Regions from separate parts of the Mesorhizobium sp. UC74_2 genome, predicted to be linked through region 2. Evidence: predicted binding sites of a transcription regulator. Region 2 holds the regulator's gene; the other holds the start of a gene.

Region 1 (8,599 bases), 840 kb from region 2:
GCCGAAACCTGTCAGCAGAGCTTTGGTTTCATCGTGACGATGGTCAGGCGCCATGCAATGATCTCGCCATGGACAATGACGCGATCACCGACCTTTTCGCTGGCCTGGGCCCGGTCAGCATCCGCCGTCTGTTCGGTGGCAAGGGCATCTATTTCGACGGCGTCATCGTCGCCATCGAACTGCGCGGCGAACTGCTGCTGAAGGCCGATGCCGAACTCGGCCAGGAATTCGCAGCGGCCGGCTGCACGCAATGGACCTATGTCGGCTCGCGTCATGGCAAGCAGGTGGCGATGCCGTATTGGACCTTGCCGGACGGTGCCGCCGACGATCCGGACGACATGGCTGCCTGGGCAAGGAAATCCTACGACGCTGGCCTGCGTTTGGGAAAGTAAATTACCGCAAGCCAGCGTCTGGAATCAGCCGCAGGAAAAGGCGTTCATTTTCTTTTCGAAATCGATGTCGACATCGGATGTCAGCTTGCCGTTGAGGGCATAGCCTTGAAACACGGAATAAGCGGCTGACGCCGTAAAGCCGTGGTTTTCAAGGAATTTGACGTTTTCCGTTTCCGCTCCCATCGAACCCAGCTTGTCGAACCGGGCGTACCATTTGCTGTAGGCGGTGTAGGGTTTCTTGTTGTAGGGCGCTTTGCTCTGCAGGCCGTCGTCGATCCACTTCCTGAAGCTTTCCTGCTTCAGGAAAGCCTTGCCTTCCTTGATCTGCCTGGCCACCTGCTGCTCGTAGGCCGTGCATTTGGTCGCTGCCTGGCTGTTCGCCACGCCCACGAGCAGCGTCGCGACGCCCAACGCCACGACGGTCAATTTTCCCTTGATCGGCATTCTGTCCTCATTCCTGCGCTGCCCGCCCAGGACATCGTCATCACACTTGCATGCCGGAGGGAAGCAGGGGCGCGGAAGCCGATGACCTTTTCTACAGGGCCTTGGCGACCCTGGCCGCGACTCGGGCGTTGTTTTCGACCAGCGCGATGTTGGTCTTCAGGCTGCGGCCGTTGGTGAGTTCCAGGATCTTGCCGAGCAGGAACGGCGTGACGGCTTTGCCGGTCACGTTCTGCGCTTTCGCCGCCTTCTGCGCGGCCTCGATATAGCCGGCCATCTCGGCCGCGGGGATCTCGTCGGTCACCGGCACCGGATTGGCCACCAGCACACCGCCATCGATGCCAAGCGCCTGGCGGGTCTTGAACAGTTTGGCGATCTTTTCGGGTGCATCCAGCGTCAGCGGCGCCCGGAAGGGTGATTGCCGCGACCAGAAGGCCGGCATCGTCTCGCAGCCATGACCGATCACCGGCACGCCGCGCGTTTCCAGGACTTCCAGCGTCTTTTCGATGTCGAGGATGGCCTTGGCGCCTGCCGACACCACGATCACCGGCGTGCGTGCCAGCTCGTCGAGATCGGCCGAGATGTCGAAGCTTTTTTCGGCGCCCTTGTGCACCCCGCCGATGCCGCCGGTGGCAAACACCCTGATGCCGGCCATATGCGCGGCGATCATGGTGGCGGCCACGGTCGTGCCGCCCGTGCGGCCTTCGGCGACGGCGAAGGCGAAGTCGGCGCGCGACAGCTTCATGGCGTCGCCGGTCATGGCAAGCGATTCCCGTTCGCCGTCGGACAGGCCGATCTTGATGCGGCCGTTGACGACCGCGATCGTTGCCGGCACTGCGCCTTCATCCGAAATGATCTTTTCGACATTGGCCGCCATCGCGCCATTGTCGGGGTAGGGCATGCCGTGGGTAATGATGGTCGATTCCAGCGCCACCACCGGACGGCCCGCTTTCAGTGCCTCGGCGACGGGAGCGTGGATGTCGATGTAAGGGCGGGCGGTTTCGAGGATCATGAGATGTCTCCGGTTGGCGTCACGCGGTTCGCGAACAGCCGTTCAAGAATGGGATTTGCCGTCCTCATGCCACTTCCCGCGCTTCCGGCACAAGGGTCAGGGCTGCGGCAAAGGATGCCTGCGTGAATTCGGGTACCGCGAGCGGGCTTTCGATAGCGAGTCCTGCTGCTGCGACACCTTCGCGCAAGGCGACGCGCAGCGGCAGCCCGCGCAGCAGCGCTGCGGTGGTGGCTCCCGCCAGCGCATCGCCTGCGCCGGTCACGTCGACCACGGCCCTCGGCGGAGGCGGCGAGATTGCAAAGGCGCCGTTCATGTCAAAACCGAGCGCAGGGCGGTCTCCTGCCGTCACGACGCCGCCGCGCATGCCAATGCCACGCAGGCCCATTACCAGATCTTTCTCGGTCGCCTCGCGCGAAAGGCCGGTCAGCGCTGCCGCCTCGCGACGGTTCATGAACACCAGCGTCGGCCGTTCGAACAGCGAGGCGAGGCGCACCACCTTGGCCGGTGAAATGGCGATGACGAAAATTGGTCGGTCTGCGGCCAGCACCATGAGACGCTCGAGCGCCGCGGTCGGCAGGTTCGCATCGCAGAGCACCGCATCCGATGCCTCAACCGCGCCGCGAATGTTGGCGCGGCGCATCTGCTTTGGGAAAGCCAGATCATAGAGCCCCATGTCGGCAAAGCCGACCATAAGCTCGCCCTCGCTGTCGAGGATGGCCGTGTAACTCGGCGTGGCACGGTCAAGGAAGGTGACCGAGAGATCCTTGATGCCGGCCTGCGTGATTGTCCGCGCGACCGTCTCGCCCGCGGTGTCGCCGCCGCGCACCGACATCAGTGCGGCGGAGACACCACGTCGCACGACTGTGCGCAGTGCATTGAAGACGCCGCCGCCGACGTCCTCGCGCATCGTTCCGGGATTGGACGCCGCCGGCACATAGGGGCCGCTCACCTGACCGCGTCGGTCGATATGCGCGCCACCAGCGGCGAAAAGCTTCGGCATGGGGCTCATGCACGCACCGCGATGCTAGCGGTCGCGTTATGGTTCGTTGCTGTGGCCTTGCCGAATCGGCGACCGCCGCATCGCGCCAATGTGATCTGCGCGCGTGAGGACGCCTCACGGCCGCCTGCTGCAAAACAAAAAAAGAACAAATTGGAATTTAACATACTTTTCAAGGTATTGCGGTGTCTTGCCAAAACGGAACAAAAAGGGTACATAATAACAAGGGATCCCGGACTGTCCGGCCTTCATTGACGACCAAGGGGTGATGTATCATGGCTCAGAATAGCTTGAGGCTTGTAGAGGACAATTCGGTGGACAAAACAAAAGCGCTCGACGCTGCGCTGTCGCAGATCGAACGGGCATTCGGCAAGGGCTCGATCATGCGGCTCGGTGCCAATGAGCAGGCGGTCGAGATCGAGACGGTGCCGACAGGCTCGCTGGGCCTCGACATCGCGCTCGGCGTCGGCGGTTTGCCGCGTGGCCGTATCGTTGAAATTTACGGGCCGGAAAGCTCGGGCAAGACCACGCTGGCGCTGCACACGGTGGCGGAAGCGCAGAAGAAGGGCGGCATCTGCGCCTTCGTCGATGCCGAACATGCGCTCGATCCGGTCTATGCCCGCAAGCTGGGCGTCGATCTCGAAAACCTGCTGATCTCGCAGCCGGACACCGGCGAGCAGGCGCTGGAGATCTGCGACACGCTGGTTCGCTCAGGCGCCATCGACGTTCTGGTGGTCGATTCGGTCGCAGCGCTCACTCCGCGCGCCGAAATCGAGGGCGAGATGGGTGATGCGTTGCCGGGCCTGCAGGCTCGCCTGATGAGCCAGGCGCTACGCAAGCTCACCGCCTCGATCTCGCGTTCCAACACCATGGTCATCTTCATCAACCAGATCCGCATGAAGATCGGCGTCATGTTCGGTTCGCCCGAGACGACCACCGGTGGTAACGCGCTGAAGTTCTACGCTTCGGTGCGCCTCGACATCCGCCGCATCGGTTCGATCAAGGATCGGGACGAGGTCGTCGGCAACCAGACCCGCGTCAAGGTGGTCAAGAACAAGCTGGCCCCACCCTTCAAGGTCATCGAATTCGACATCATGTATGGCGAAGGCGTGTCCAAGACCGGCGAGTTGATCGATCTCGGTGTCAAGGCCGGCATCGTCGAGAAGTCGGGAGCCTGGTTCTCCTACAATTCGCAGCGTCTCGGCCAGGGACGTGAAAACGCCAAGCAGTTCCTGCGCGACAATCCGGATCTTGCCCGCGAGGTCGAGCAGGCGCTGAGACAGAATGCCGGGCTGATCGCGGAGAAATTCCTCGACAATGGCGGCGACAGCGACAACGATCTCGACGACGCCGCAGAAGGCTAACGGTTGGTTCTCCCCTGAGAGCCAGTTCAGCGCCTGATGACAATGGTTTAACCGCCGGCCTTGCGCCGGCGGTTTGCGTTTCTGGCGATGGCTTTGGGTCTGCGCGCATGGGTCTTGCCTGTTTCTGGACAGGCTGGAAGGCTGCCGCTAAAAGGCCTATTCCATTTTCCACCGGCCTTGGCTGGGGGCTTCACCATAAAGGCAGTTTCGATGAGTGGCGTGAACGATATCCGGTCGACCTTTCTCGACTATTTCCGCAAGGAAGGCCACGAGATCGTCGCCTCCAGCCCGCTGGTGCCGCGCAACGACCCGACGCTGATGTTCACCAACGCCGGTATGGTACAGTTCAAGAACGTTTTCACCGGCCTGGAGAAGCGGCCCTATTCGCGCGCCGCAACCGCGCAGAAGAGCGTGCGTGCCGGCGGCAAGCACAACGATCTCGACAATGTCGGCTACACCGCCCGCCATCTCACCTTTTTCGAGATGCTCGGCAATTTCTCGTTCGGCGATTATTTCAAGGAACGCGCGATCGAACTTGCCTGGAACCTGATCACCAAGGGTTTCGGGCTGAAGAAGGACAAGCTGCTCGTCACCGTCTATCACACCGACGAAGAGGCGGCCGGCTATTGGAAGAAGATCGCCGGCTTTTCGGATGACCGCATCATCCGCATCGCGACCTCGGACAATTTCTGGGCCATGGGCGACACTGGTCCCTGCGGGCCGTGTTCCGAGATCTTCATCGATCGCGGCGAGCACATCTGGGGCGGCCCTCCCGGCAGCCCGGAAGAGGATGGCGACCGCTTCCTCGAATTCTGGAACCTGGTCTTCATGCAGTATGAGCAGGTCACCAAGGAGGAGCGCATCGACCTGCCGCGCCCGTCGATCGATACGGGCATGGGCCTGGAGCGCATGGCCTCCATCCTGCAGGGGGTGGAAAGCGTTTTCGAAACCGATCTTTTCCGTCACCTGATCGACGCTGCTTCGTCCGCGCTCGGACAAGGCCCGAACACCGAGAATGTCGCGTCCTACCGCGTGATCGCCGACCACCTGCGCTCGTCATCCTTCCTGGTGGCCGATGGCGTGCTGCCTTCCAACGAGGGCCGTGGCTATGTGCTGCGCCGCATCATGCGCCGTGCCATGCGTCATGCGCAGCTGCTCGGCGCCAATGAGCCTTTGATGTGGAAGCTGGTGCCGGCGCTGGTGCGCGAGATGGGGCAGGCCTATCCCGAGCTCGTGCGCAGCGAAGCACTGCTCACAGAAACGCTGAAGCTTGAGGAAACCCGCTTCCGCAAGACGCTGGTGCGCGGTCTCGGCCTGCTCGCTGATGCCACTGACAGGCTCGGTGCCGGCGACATGCTGGACGGCGAGACTGCCTTCAAGCTCTACGATACCTACGGTTTCCCGCTGGATCTGACGCAGGACGCCCTGCGCCAGCGCAGCATCTCGGTCGACCTTGCCGGTTTCACCGACGCGATGGAACGGCAGAAGGCGGAAGCGCGCGCCAGCTGGGCCGGTTCCGGCGAAGCTGCCACCGAGACCGTGTGGTTCTCCGTGCGCGACAAGACAGGCGCGACCGAGTTCCTCGGCTACGAGACCGAGAAGGCAGAAGGCATCGTCACGGCGATCCTGCGCGACGGCAAGGTCGTTGACGACGCCAAGGAAGGCGACAGCGTGGCGATCATCGTCAACCAGACGCCTTTCTACGGCGAGTCCGGCGGCCAGATGGGCGACACCGGAACGATCTCCGGCGAGGGTTTCCGGATCGACGTCACCGACACCCTGAAGAAGGCCGATGGCCTCTTTGTTCATCAGGGCAAGGTAACCAGGGGTTCGCTGAAGACAGGCGCTGCCGTCGAGCTCGAGGTCGACCATGCTCGCAGGACGCGCCTGCGCTCCAACCACTCGGCGACGCACCTCATCCATGAGGCGCTGCGCGAAGTGCTGGGCACCCACGTCGCCCAGAAGGGTTCGTTGGTTGCGCCGGAGCGGCTGCGCTTCGACATCTCGCACAACAAGCCGATCTCACCAGAAGAGCTGGAAGAGGTCGAGCGTATGGCCAACGAGATCGTTGTCCAGAACAGCCCGGTCACGACCCGGCTGATGTCGGTGGATGACGCCCGTGCGGAAGGCGCGATGGCGCTGTTCGGCGAGAAATATGGTGACGAGGTCCGTGTCGTCTCGATGGGCACCGCCTTGCATGGCGACAAGGCCAACCGGCCATATTCCATCGAGCTTTGCGGCGGCACGCATGTAAAGGCGACCGGCGACATCGGCCTGGTGCGCATCGTTTCCGACAGCCCGGTGGCGGCGGGTGTTCGTCGCATCGAGGCGCTGACCGGCGAGGCGGCACGCCGTCATCTCGATGAACAGGACCGGCGCCTCAAGGCGGTCGCGGCGACGTTGAAGATTTCCCCGGCCGATGTGCTCGCACGGGTGGAAACCCTGCTTGACGAACGCAAGAAACTGGAGCGTGACCTGACCGATGCGCGCAAGAAGCTCGCCATGGGTGGCGGCTCCGCCGGCGCGGCCGAAAACGCCACCGAGACCGTGGCGGGTGTCGGTTTCCTCGGCAAGTCGGTCAGCGGTGTCTCGCCGAAGGACCTGAAGCCGCTCGCCGACGAGGGCAAGAAGGCGCTGGGTTCCGGTGTTGTCGTGCTGGTCGGCGAGGCCGAGGGCAAAGCAAGTGTCGTCGTTGCGGTCACCGACGACCTGATCGGTCGCTTCAGCGCCGTCGACCTGGTGCGCGTCGCATCCGCCGCGCTCGGCGGTCAGGGCGGTGGCGGTCGGCCTGATATGGCGCAGGCTGGCGGTCCCGACGCCTCCAAGGCCAACGATGCCATTGCCGCGGTCAAGGCGGCGCTCGCTGCATAGCAGTCGGGCCAGGTTTCAGTCTGAGCAAACCTCCAGTGCCGGGTGCAATACCCGGCATTGGCTATTCCGGGGCAGCCACCGCAGGCCCGATGCGGTCAACGCGGTTGGTCCAGATCGCACCGTCGAAACGGGCAGGCAGTTTCCTGAACGTCGCGATGTCGTCGACGCCGGTCGAATGTTTCGAACCGTCATTGTCGCCCAGGATCACCAGCGTCGAGCCGTTGGCGTCCAGCCGCTCGCTCAGCCGGTTTGGAAAACCCCAGGCGAAGGGTGCGTAGTTGGCCGGCAGCATGAACAGCGTCTTGCGGCAATCCTCTGGAACATAACCGCTCCAGCCGAGCGCGGCATAACGCATCAGACAGGGGACGACGCGGTCGGTCCCCAGCACGACGGCGTCGGGCAGGGCGGCTCGGTAGGCGTCGATCGCCTTGCCGCCGCCATAGACCATGATGAGCTTCTGCCGCTCCGATGGCAGCGCGCCGATCGTCCTTGCCAGCAGTCGGCCCTCGGCTATGTCGTCGCTCTTGATATTGATCAGCAAACGTTTGGTCGGAAATGCGCTGAGCACCTCGCCAAGGCTCGGCATCTGGCCGATGCCCTTGCCCCGGAACGGGAAGGTCTTGCCACCATCGGCGGTATAGCCATAACCGATGTCGAGCGCCTTCAGCTCCTTAAGGCTCTTTTCGCGCGTTATCCCTTTGCCATCGGTGCGGCAATCCACCGTCCAGTCGTGGAACACCGCGAAGTCACCATCGGTGGTCGGATGGACGTCGAGCTCAACGATGTCGGCGCCGGCTGCAAACGCCGCCCGGAAACCCTCGATGGTGTTTTCGAGATAGGGATGCTCCGGCGAATAGATGCGGTCGGCCGTACAGGTGTCGTTGCCGATGCCGACAGGGGAGAAGGTCTGGCCCAGCCCGCGATGCGCGATCAGCATCGGTCGTCGCTCTGAATTGCCGGCGAGCAGGCTGCTGTTGAATGCCCATATGGCGCAGGCAGCGGCAAGTGCCCCAAGCAGGGCGACGGTTCGTTTGCGCATGATTCCCCCGAATTTGACGCGAGGTTACGCGCTGAACCGGGACAAAATCTGGACGAAGCTGCGCCGCTTTGAAGGCAACCGAGAAAAGTCGAAGCCGGAACGAGGGCGCGTTCCCGGGGAACGCGCCCTCGTTCTGGACTATCCCATGGCGAATGTATCGGGGTCCGGCCCGATCTTGCCCTTGACGCTGTCGAGCTTCTCGATCTCGGCGATGTCTTCCGGCGCCAGCTTGAAGTCGAACAGCTGGAAATTCTCGACGATGCGCGATGGCGTCACCGACTTGGGGATGACGACGTTGCCGATGTCGAGATGCCAGCGCAGGATCACCTGGGCGGCGGTCTTGCCGTGTTTCTTCGCCAGCGCGGCGAGCACCGGATCATGCAGCAGCGTGCCCTGGCCGAGCGGGCTCCACGCCTCGGTCACGATGCCTTCCCTGGCGTGGTAGGCACGCAGCTCCTTCTGCTGGAAGCGCGGGTGCAGTTC
Region 2 (8,599 bases):
CGACGTGTTGACCGGCCTCGGCATCAAGATCGACCTCACGCCCGAAGCGATCGGTGATTGCATTGCCAGGGCTGGCGTCGGCTTCATGTTCGCGCCCTCACATCATCCAGCCATGAAACATGTCGGCCCGGTGCGCGGCGAACTTGGCACCCGCACGATTTTCAACCTGCTTGGGCCCCTCTCCAATCCTGCAGGCGTCGGCCGCCAGATGGTCGGCGTGTTCGCGCCGGAATGGATCGTTCCGGTAGCGGAGACGTTGAAGGCACTGGGCGCCGACCACGCCTGGGTGGCGCACGGCGACGGCTATGACGAAATCACCACCACCGGCGAGACCGACGTGGCTGAACTGGTTGGCGGCGCAATCCGCACCTTCAAGCTGACGCCGGAGATGGTCGAGTTGAAACGTCATAGCAAACAGGACCTGCGCGGCGGTGATGCCAGCTACAATGCAGAGGCCCTGCGCAAGCTGCTTTCCGGCGCGCCGGGTGCATATCGTGATACTGTGCTGATGAACGCCGGTGCGGGCCTGGTGGTGGCTGGCAGGGCGGCAACCCTCGAAGACGGAGTGAAACAGGCCGCGACAGCCATCGACTCCGGCAAGGCCAGGGCAGTGCTGGAAACGCTGGTCAAGGTTTCCAACGAATAAGTCAGGACCGACGACAATGGCCGATATCCTGCGCAAGATCGAAGCCTACAAGCGCGAAGAGATTGCCGATGCCAAGGCGCGCATACCGCTCGCCGAGATCAAGGCGCGTGCCGCCGATGCCGACCGTCCGCGCAGTTTCCTGGCCGCACTCGAAGCCAAGCGCGCTGCCGGTGCCTTTGCGCTGATCGCGGAGATCAAGAAGGCAAGCCCGTCCAAGGGATTGATCCGCGCCGACTTCGACCCACCGGTCCTCGCGAAGGCATACCAGGCCGGCGGTGCTGCCTGCCTGTCGGTGCTGACCGATTCACCATCTTTCCAGGGCGCGCCGGAGTTCCTGACCTCGGCCCGCGAGGCTGTTGCTCTTCCGGCATTGCGGAAGGACTTCCTGTTCGATCCCTACCAGGTTTACGAAGCGCGCGCCTGGGGCGCCGACGCGATCCTCATCATCATGGCAAGTGTCGATGATCGCCTGGCCGCGGAGCTCGAGGATACCGCTTTTTCGCTCGGCATGGACGCGCTGGTCGAGGTGCATGACGAGAAAGAGACCGAGCGCGCCCTGAAACTCAGGTCGCGCCTCCTCGGCATCAACAATCGCAACCTGCGCACGTTCGAGACCAGTCTCGAAACCTCAGAACGGCTGGCGGCGATGGTGCCGGCCGATCGCTTGCTGGTCAGCGAAAGCGGCATCTTCACCCATGACGACTGCCGCCGCATGGAAAAAAGCGGCATCGGCACCTTCCTCGTCGGCGAGAGCCTGATGCGGCAGGCCGACGTAACAGCGGCAACGCGCGAATTGCTCGGCCTCGATGCCAGAGCCGAGGCCGTCTGAAGATGTCCGGGAACGCCCTCACCCATCTTGGTGCGCAGGGCGAGGCGCACATGGTCGATGTCGGCGACAAGGCCGAGACGGTGCGCACAGCGGTGGCCGAAGGTTGCGTTTCGATGCAGGCTGCGACACTGGCCATGATCCTCGACGGAAATGCCAAGAAAGGCGATGTGCTGGGGACTGCCCGCATCGCTGGGATTATGGCCGCAAAAAAGGCACATGAGCTGATCCCGCTCTGTCATCCCCTGCTGTTGACCAAGGTTTCACTCGATATCGAACCGGACCACGCCTTGCCTGGCCTGAAGGTCACGGCACTTGCCCGCGTCACCGGAAAGACCGGCGTCGAGATGGAGGCGCTCACAGCCGCTTCAGTCGCCTGTCTCACCATCTACGACATGGCCAAGGCAGTGGATCGCGCAATGACCATCTCCGGCATAAGGCTGGTGGAAAAAACCGGCGGGAAGTCCGGAGACTACAAGGCGGGCGCCTGATGTCGCTGGTTCCGGTCGAAGAAGCGTTACAGCGGCTGCTGAGCGATGCCGAACCGCTTGGTGCCGAGACCGTAGCGTTGGCGGACGCCTTTGACCGGGTGCTGGCGGCCCCGTTGGCGGCGCTGCGCACCCAGCCGCCTTTCGATGCTTCCGCCATGGATGGCTATGCAGCGAAAGCTGCCGACGTCGCAGCAACGCCGGCCAGGTTGAAGGTGATCGGCAGCGCACCAGCCGGCCGTGCGTTCCGGGGCACAGTCGGCAGCGGCGAGGCGGTGCGTGTCTTTACGGGTGCACCTCTGCCCACCGGCGCCGATACCATCGTGATCCAGGAAAACGTAAGCGACCTCGGCGACGACACGATCGAGGTTCACGAGCCCTCTTCCGAGGGGCGTAATGTCCGTCGCAAAGGCCTGGACTTCAATGCCGGTGACGTATTGCTCAAGAAGGGCCGGGTTCTCGACGCCGCCGCGCTCTCGCTTGCCGCTTCCGCCAACCATCCGGCCGTTGCCGTGGTGCGCCGCCCACTGGTGGCCATCATCGCCACCGGCGACGAGTTGCTTCCACCTGGTAGCACGCCGGGGCCGGATCAGATCATCTCGTCCAATGCCTATGGAGTGGCAGCGGCAGCTCAGTCCGTCGGTGCGCGTGCGCTGGACCTTGGCATCGCCCCCGACAACAGGGAAGCAATAGCCGCCGCAATACGGCAGGCAGTCGAGGCTGGCGCCAACGTGATCGTCACGCTGGGTGGCGCTTCTGTCGGAGACCATGATCTCGTCCATGAGGTCCTGACCGGTGAAGGCATGACATTGGATTTCTGGAAGCTCGCCATGCGCCCCGGAAAACCACTGATGTTCGGCCGCATGGGTGCAATCCGCTGCATCGGGCTGCCCGGCAACCCCGTGGCTAGTCTGGTCTGCTCGCAACTTTTCCTGAAACCCCTGCTCGCGCAACTCGGTGGACGGCCTTTCAGCCAGAACATCCGCGAAGCGCGGCTCGCCACCAACATGGGAGCCAATGACCGCCGTCAGGACTACATCCGTGCCCGGGTCGAACTCGACGGCGACGCATTGAGGGCTACCCCGTTTGGCGTGCAGGATTCCTCGATGCTCCGGACTCTCTCGGAGGCCAATGGCTTGATCATTCGAGCGCCGCACGCTGCGGCAGCAGAAGCCGGCTCCATCTGCAACGTATTGATGCTGCGCTGACTCCAGGGGGCCCTGGCTGTCTTCCGTCAGCCAGGGCTCGATCATCGGATCAATTCAGGACTTCGACGATTTCGTGGGTTTCCGGATCCACGAGAACTGTCCTGTTGTCGATGACAGTGTAGCGGTACCGTGTGTCGGGAACTTCATGGAGCGTCACCGTTTCGGGTACCCTCGAGCCCAGATTGAGCTCCAAGCCCAGAACGTTGATTGAGGCCACCGGATTCTTGTGGACGTATTCGCGGATGACGGTCTTTTGCTCCGGTTGGATCACGATCGCATTTGGCCGTGCTTCGGGGACCACCAAGGTCCGCGTTTCTGGAACCACCACGGTGTCCTGTGCATAGGTGGCGCCAATGCCTGCGAGCATTGCGCAAAGGGCATACATAGGAAGAAGCGTTTTCATCGTTCTCTCCTTTCAAGCAAGATTGCCCAAAGGAAGAATGTCGCTGGCAGATACACGTTCCGAAATAAATTAAGGTCTTCTTGCGGCGACTTTGTGCGAACGAGACCAGAGGATGCGGTCTCTGAGACAATACCGGGAGCCGACAACGTCACTTTGTTCGGGCTGCTCAGACTCCTGTCCGCCGCTGGCTCCCGGATATTTTCGGCTCACCTGAAGCGATGGGTGCGCCTGTTTTCGATGCTGTCAGCGGCAGTGGTACAACTGGATATCCAGTGCTGCCCCGGGCAGTTCATCTGACGATCACTTCACTGCGCGCTTCGGCAAGACAAGGTCATCGACCGTGTAGGTGTGGAATTCGCTTCTCGATACGGTGTCGAGCTTCCGGAATTTCTCCAGGAATACAGGATCGGAGAAAAACTCGCTGACATTGCCGGCACCGTGGATTGCTTCGACATTGACGACGGTTTCGCCGTCGGTGCTCTTGGCGAGCGTACTCCAGAGAAAACCTTCCTTGCGCTCTGCCACGTAGTGCACGACATCCTGGATGACAGCAAACGCCTCCTCCTGCTTTCCTGGATGGGCGTGAATGACGTTCACGACAAAAGTCGTTGACTGAGGAGATGCAGAAAAGGCTGCGGTAGGCTTGTCCATGAGTGTCTCCATCTGACGATTGCGGCGATCTTGCCGCGGCAACCTCTGGATATTCAGGACAGATGAGCAGATAAATGCCCATTCTCTCCCATCAATAACGAAGAAAATTCCGCAATTGGACAAGCTTGGACCACTCGGTATCTTCGTACAGGTTGCGGAAGCCGGTAGCTTTATCGGTGCCGCGCGCCGGCTCGGCCTCACAGCCTCGGCCGTCGGCAAGGCGATTGCGCGGCTCGAAAACGAAATGGGCGCCCGTCTCTTTCACCGCTCGACACGGAGTATGGCTCTGACAGAGGAAGGCAGTTTCTTTCTCGAAACCTGCCGGCGCATTCAATCGGAATACGAACAAGCGCAGATCCAGCTTTCGAGATCGCAGGCGAGCCCTCGAGGACAGCTTCGCGTCTCTCTCCCGCTCGCGGGCATGCTGTTGATGCCCACTATATCGGCCTTCATGGAACAATATCCGGATATCAATCTCGACCTTGATTTTACAGACCGGCTGGTCGACGTCATCGAAGAGGGCTTTGACGCGGTGATCCGCACCGGAGACATCCGGGACACGCGCCTGATAAGCCGCAAACTCGGTACTTTTCGGCACAAACTCGTCGCGGCACCGAAATATCTCGCCGAACATGGCACGCCCAGAGTGCCGGAGGACCTGCTCAAGCACCGCTGTCTCCACCATCGTTATGCGAATTCGGGGCGGCTCGAGCCCTGGCCCCTCGTGCGCAGCGGTTGTGACCTGAAACTCGATCTTCCCGTGACCACCGTTGCCAGCACGCTGGAGCCGCTGATCTACCTCGCCGAACGGTCCTTCGGTATCACCTGTCTGCCGCCGTTCGCCGTGTCTGCAGAATTGGCCGAAGGCAAGTTGGTACCGCTGCTGACGGATTATCTCGGCGAAACGGGTACGTTTCGAATATTGTGGCCGACAAATCGCCATCTCTCGCCCAAAGTACGGGTTTTCGTGGACTACATGGCTGAGAATCTATTTGCCGAGTAAGGGTAGGGCAGCATCCTTCGGCCGGCTCTGCGACGGGAGATATGGCAACAGAGAACGGCCTGGCTTCTTGCTAGGCTGAACAAAGCGTCAACAAATTCATTAAACTTTAAATGGTTGCGGAACACAAATGGAACAGATAGTGTTTGTTCCGGGTTTGTTTTTCTGATTCCGGTTCCGTTCCACGGAGGGTGGCGATGCTGACACGCAAGCAACATGAGCTCTTGCTCTTCATCCATGAGCGGCTGAAGGAAAGCGGAATCCCCCCTTCTTTCGACGAAATGAAAGAGGCGCTGGACCTGGCCTCCAAGTCAGGAATCCACAGGCTAATAACTGCTCTGGAGGAACGTGGCTTCATCCGCCGATTGCCGAACCGGGCTCGCGCGCTGGAAGTGCTGCGGTTGCCGGATTCGATTGCTCCCGGCCTTAACGCAGCCAGGAAATTTTCTCCGGCGGTCATCCAGGGCAGCCTGGGGCGTTCTGTACCCAAGGAGCCGCAACGCCTGCAGGCGCCTAGCAATGACGACGACGTCGCAGCTTCCGTTTCCATCCCCGTGATGGGACGCATCGCTGCCGGTGTACCGATCGACGCGATCCAGCACCGCACCCATTCGATTTCCGTACCGCCGGACATGATTTCGGGAGGCGAGCACTACGCCCTGGAAGTCAAAGGCGACTCCATGATCGAAGCCGGCATTTTCGATGGCGATACGGTCATCATCCGCAATGCCAATTCGGCCAATCCCGGCGAGATCGTCGTGGCATTGGTCGATGAGGAAGAGGCGACGCTCAAGCGTTTCCGTCGCAAGGGTGCCTCGATTGCGTTGGAAGCAGCCAATCCTGCCTATGAAACACGAATCTTTGGACCGGATCGGGTCAAGGTACAGGGTAAACTGGTCGGATTGATCCGTCGCTATTAGACCGGACACCCTACAAATTTAGCCGACTACAGATTGCCGGAAACAGACTTTCCGGGAAATTGTGTGTCTGAATGGGCGGGGTGGTTTGAGTTCGACGGTTTGGGCTTGGATTTAGGCGTTTTTTCAAGACGAGGCGGCAATCCCCTCGCCTCGCGCGTAAATTCCCGCTGGACATGCCAGGGTCGATCTTTGGCATCGATCGCGAACGAGATATTAGCCGGCTTATCTGGCGAGGAATCGAAGCGCACCGCAGCACTGCCGACGCGGGCCAGATCCTGCTTGGTGACGACCACCACAGTCGGATCGTTGCAGGGGTCTGGTGCGGTCGCATCGTCGATCACAATGAGTGCCGCGACTCCGCAAGCCGATCTGGCTGCATCGATGCGAGCGGTCGTCACCACGACAGCACCCGATGGATGGCGAGCGAAGCACAGCTGGCGTGTGCACAGGAATGGCGTGCCAAGCGGCATGTCGAGTGCATTTTCTACAGTCAGTTCGACGTCACTCGAAACATCTTCTGGCAAGACCGTCGTCTCTACGTTGAGCGCCCGGCGCCAGTTGTCGAGCGTGAAGGGATTGGGTCGTGCCCGGCTGACAGCGAGTTTGTCATCGCCGACTGGCAGGGCAACGAGCCGTGCGTCCTCCGAGATCAACACATCGGGCGTTTCTACATTGCCCATCGCTGTCAGACCGGCCAGCACAAATGGCAATGCCAGCAAACGTAGCCATGTCGTCGCCATCGCACCGATGGCAAGCGCCACGGCAATGAAGAGCACCGATTGCGTCGAGACAAGGCCAACCCCGTCAACCGGGGAGCGCTGCGAAATCCAGTCCGCGATCACCATCATCACCGTCAGTCCCTTGCCCATCGCATAGAGAAACGGTCCATCGGCGCCAAACGGCATGGCAATCGCGCTGAGAACGGCAGCCAGCATGACAAACGAAACCACTGGCATCACCGCCAGGTTGGCGAACAAACTCAGGGGTGAGACCCGCTGGAAATGCCAGACCGCGAACAGCGCCGTGGCAAGGCCGGCGATGATCGAGGTTGCTGCCATGCCAGCAACCGCAATCAGCGACTTGTGCGCGAGAAAGCCGGTGAACGAGCGTGCCAGCGGTGCCGGGGTAGGCATGACTTCACGCCGTTGCGCCCAAGCCGCATACGCGCCGATCAAGGCGGCAGTCGCGGCGAACGACATCTGGAAAGACGGACCGACCACTTCATGCGGCGCGGTCAGGATCACGATCATCGCCGAGATTGCCAGGTTGCGCATCGACAGCGCCGCTCGGTCGAACAGTACCGCAATCAGCATCACCGACAGCATGATGAAACTACGCTCCGCCGCGACCACCACCCCGGAGATCGCGAGATATGCGGAAATCGAACAAATGGCTGCGAACGCAGCATATTTCTTGACCGGCCGGCGCGCTGAGAAATCCGGAAACAACGCGAAAGCGCCGCGCAGCAGTAACATCACGGTTCCTGCGACGAGTGCCATGTGCAGGCCGGATATCGAGATGATGTGATAGATACCCGTCCTTCGCATGGCTTCGTTGACGGAGTCCGGAATGCCGGCGCGCACCCCGACAATCAGTGCCGCGGCGATCTCGCCCTCAGGCCCACCAATCGAAGCGCGAATGCGATCCGCGATCGTTTCGCGTGCGGTCTCGACGGCCACCGACAGCCGAGTGGGCAGCGATGCAGGTACCTTCTCCAGGGATTCAAGCTTCGGCTTGCCCATGAAGAACCCAGTCGCGCCGATCCCGTCGAAATAGCTTTCGAAAGAAAAATCATAGCCGCCGGGCCGCACCGGACCGGCTGGCGGCATCAGCCGGGCATAGCCGGACACGATCGACCCGGCGCGGATTTCGGCCGGCATTGCCAAAGCCGAAAGCCGCACCCGCTCCGGCTGATAGCGTAGCTTGGGCTTTTCAGTACCGATGACGTCGAGCGTCAGCCGCGTGCGTCCACTGGCCATCGGCTCGACTGAAATGACGCGGCCTGTCACCCTGGTCGACACCTGTGCTCCCAGTACGTTGCTCGGCATGCGCCACGTCTCGACCTTGCCGGCAAGGATACCGAGCACGAGGAAGAGGACGGCCATCGCGGCGAGATGCAAGCCAAGGCGGGAGCGTGAAAGCAGCGCAATGACAGCAAGGACAGCACTGCCGGCAATCAACTGCGCGAAGGCCGGCTCGCGATCGAGTGAGAAATAGACCGTCGCTCCAGCCCCGAGAAAGACCGGCGCGAACAGGAACGCGACGCCGCGATCCAGCTCCAACGCGATCGCCCCGGCGAACGGGCCGCGCAGGTCCCCGCCAACCAGCTTTCGCAAGTTCTGCCAGCGGGTTTCCAGCCATGGCTTGTCGCCGGAAGGCATATCCAGGGCATCGGAACGAGGATGCTGGCGCGCTGCCAGCAGATCATCGAGCGATGATGGCATTCCGATCGGCTGA

What was found. The regulator LexA, encoded in region 2, represses DNA repair genes until DNA is damaged. The targets are predictions, from matches to a motif close to TGTTCNNNNTGTGTTCNG.
Region 1: recA (recombinase RecA) is a predicted target of LexA. The motif match lies at 2,976-2,993, and genes of this name have one in related genera.

What each region holds. Positions count from the first base shown of each region.
Region 1 covers NZ_CP170562.1:3,004,782-3,013,380, reverse strand. Annotated here, with positions in the region: gene ACFJIU_RS14725 (TfoX/Sxy family protein) at 69-392, shown strand; gene ACFJIU_RS14720 (hypothetical protein) at 417-836, opposite strand; gene ACFJIU_RS14715 (pseudouridine-5'-phosphate glycosidase) at 928-1,845, opposite strand; gene ACFJIU_RS14710 (carbohydrate kinase family protein) at 1,910-2,854, opposite strand; gene recA (recombinase RecA) at 3,118-4,206, shown strand; gene alaS (alanine--tRNA ligase) at 4,417-7,077, shown strand; gene ACFJIU_RS14695 (glycerophosphodiester phosphodiesterase family protein) at 7,139-8,116, opposite strand; gene ACFJIU_RS14690 (aldo/keto reductase) at 8,255-8,599, opposite strand, start outside.
Region 2 covers NZ_CP170562.1:2,162,759-2,171,357, reverse strand. Annotated here, with positions in the region: gene trpD (anthranilate phosphoribosyltransferase) at 1-646, shown strand, start outside; gene trpC (indole-3-glycerol phosphate synthase TrpC) at 663-1,475, shown strand; gene moaC (cyclic pyranopterin monophosphate synthase MoaC) at 1,478-1,963, shown strand; gene glp (gephyrin-like molybdotransferase Glp) at 1,963-3,168, shown strand; gene ACFJIU_RS10550 (DUF1236 domain-containing protein) at 3,218-3,571, opposite strand; gene ACFJIU_RS10545 (antibiotic biosynthesis monooxygenase) at 3,872-4,222, opposite strand; gene ACFJIU_RS10540 (LysR family transcriptional regulator) at 4,338-5,225, shown strand; gene lexA (transcriptional repressor LexA) at 5,420-6,142, shown strand; gene ACFJIU_RS10530 (ComEC/Rec2 family competence protein) at 6,169-8,599, opposite strand, start outside.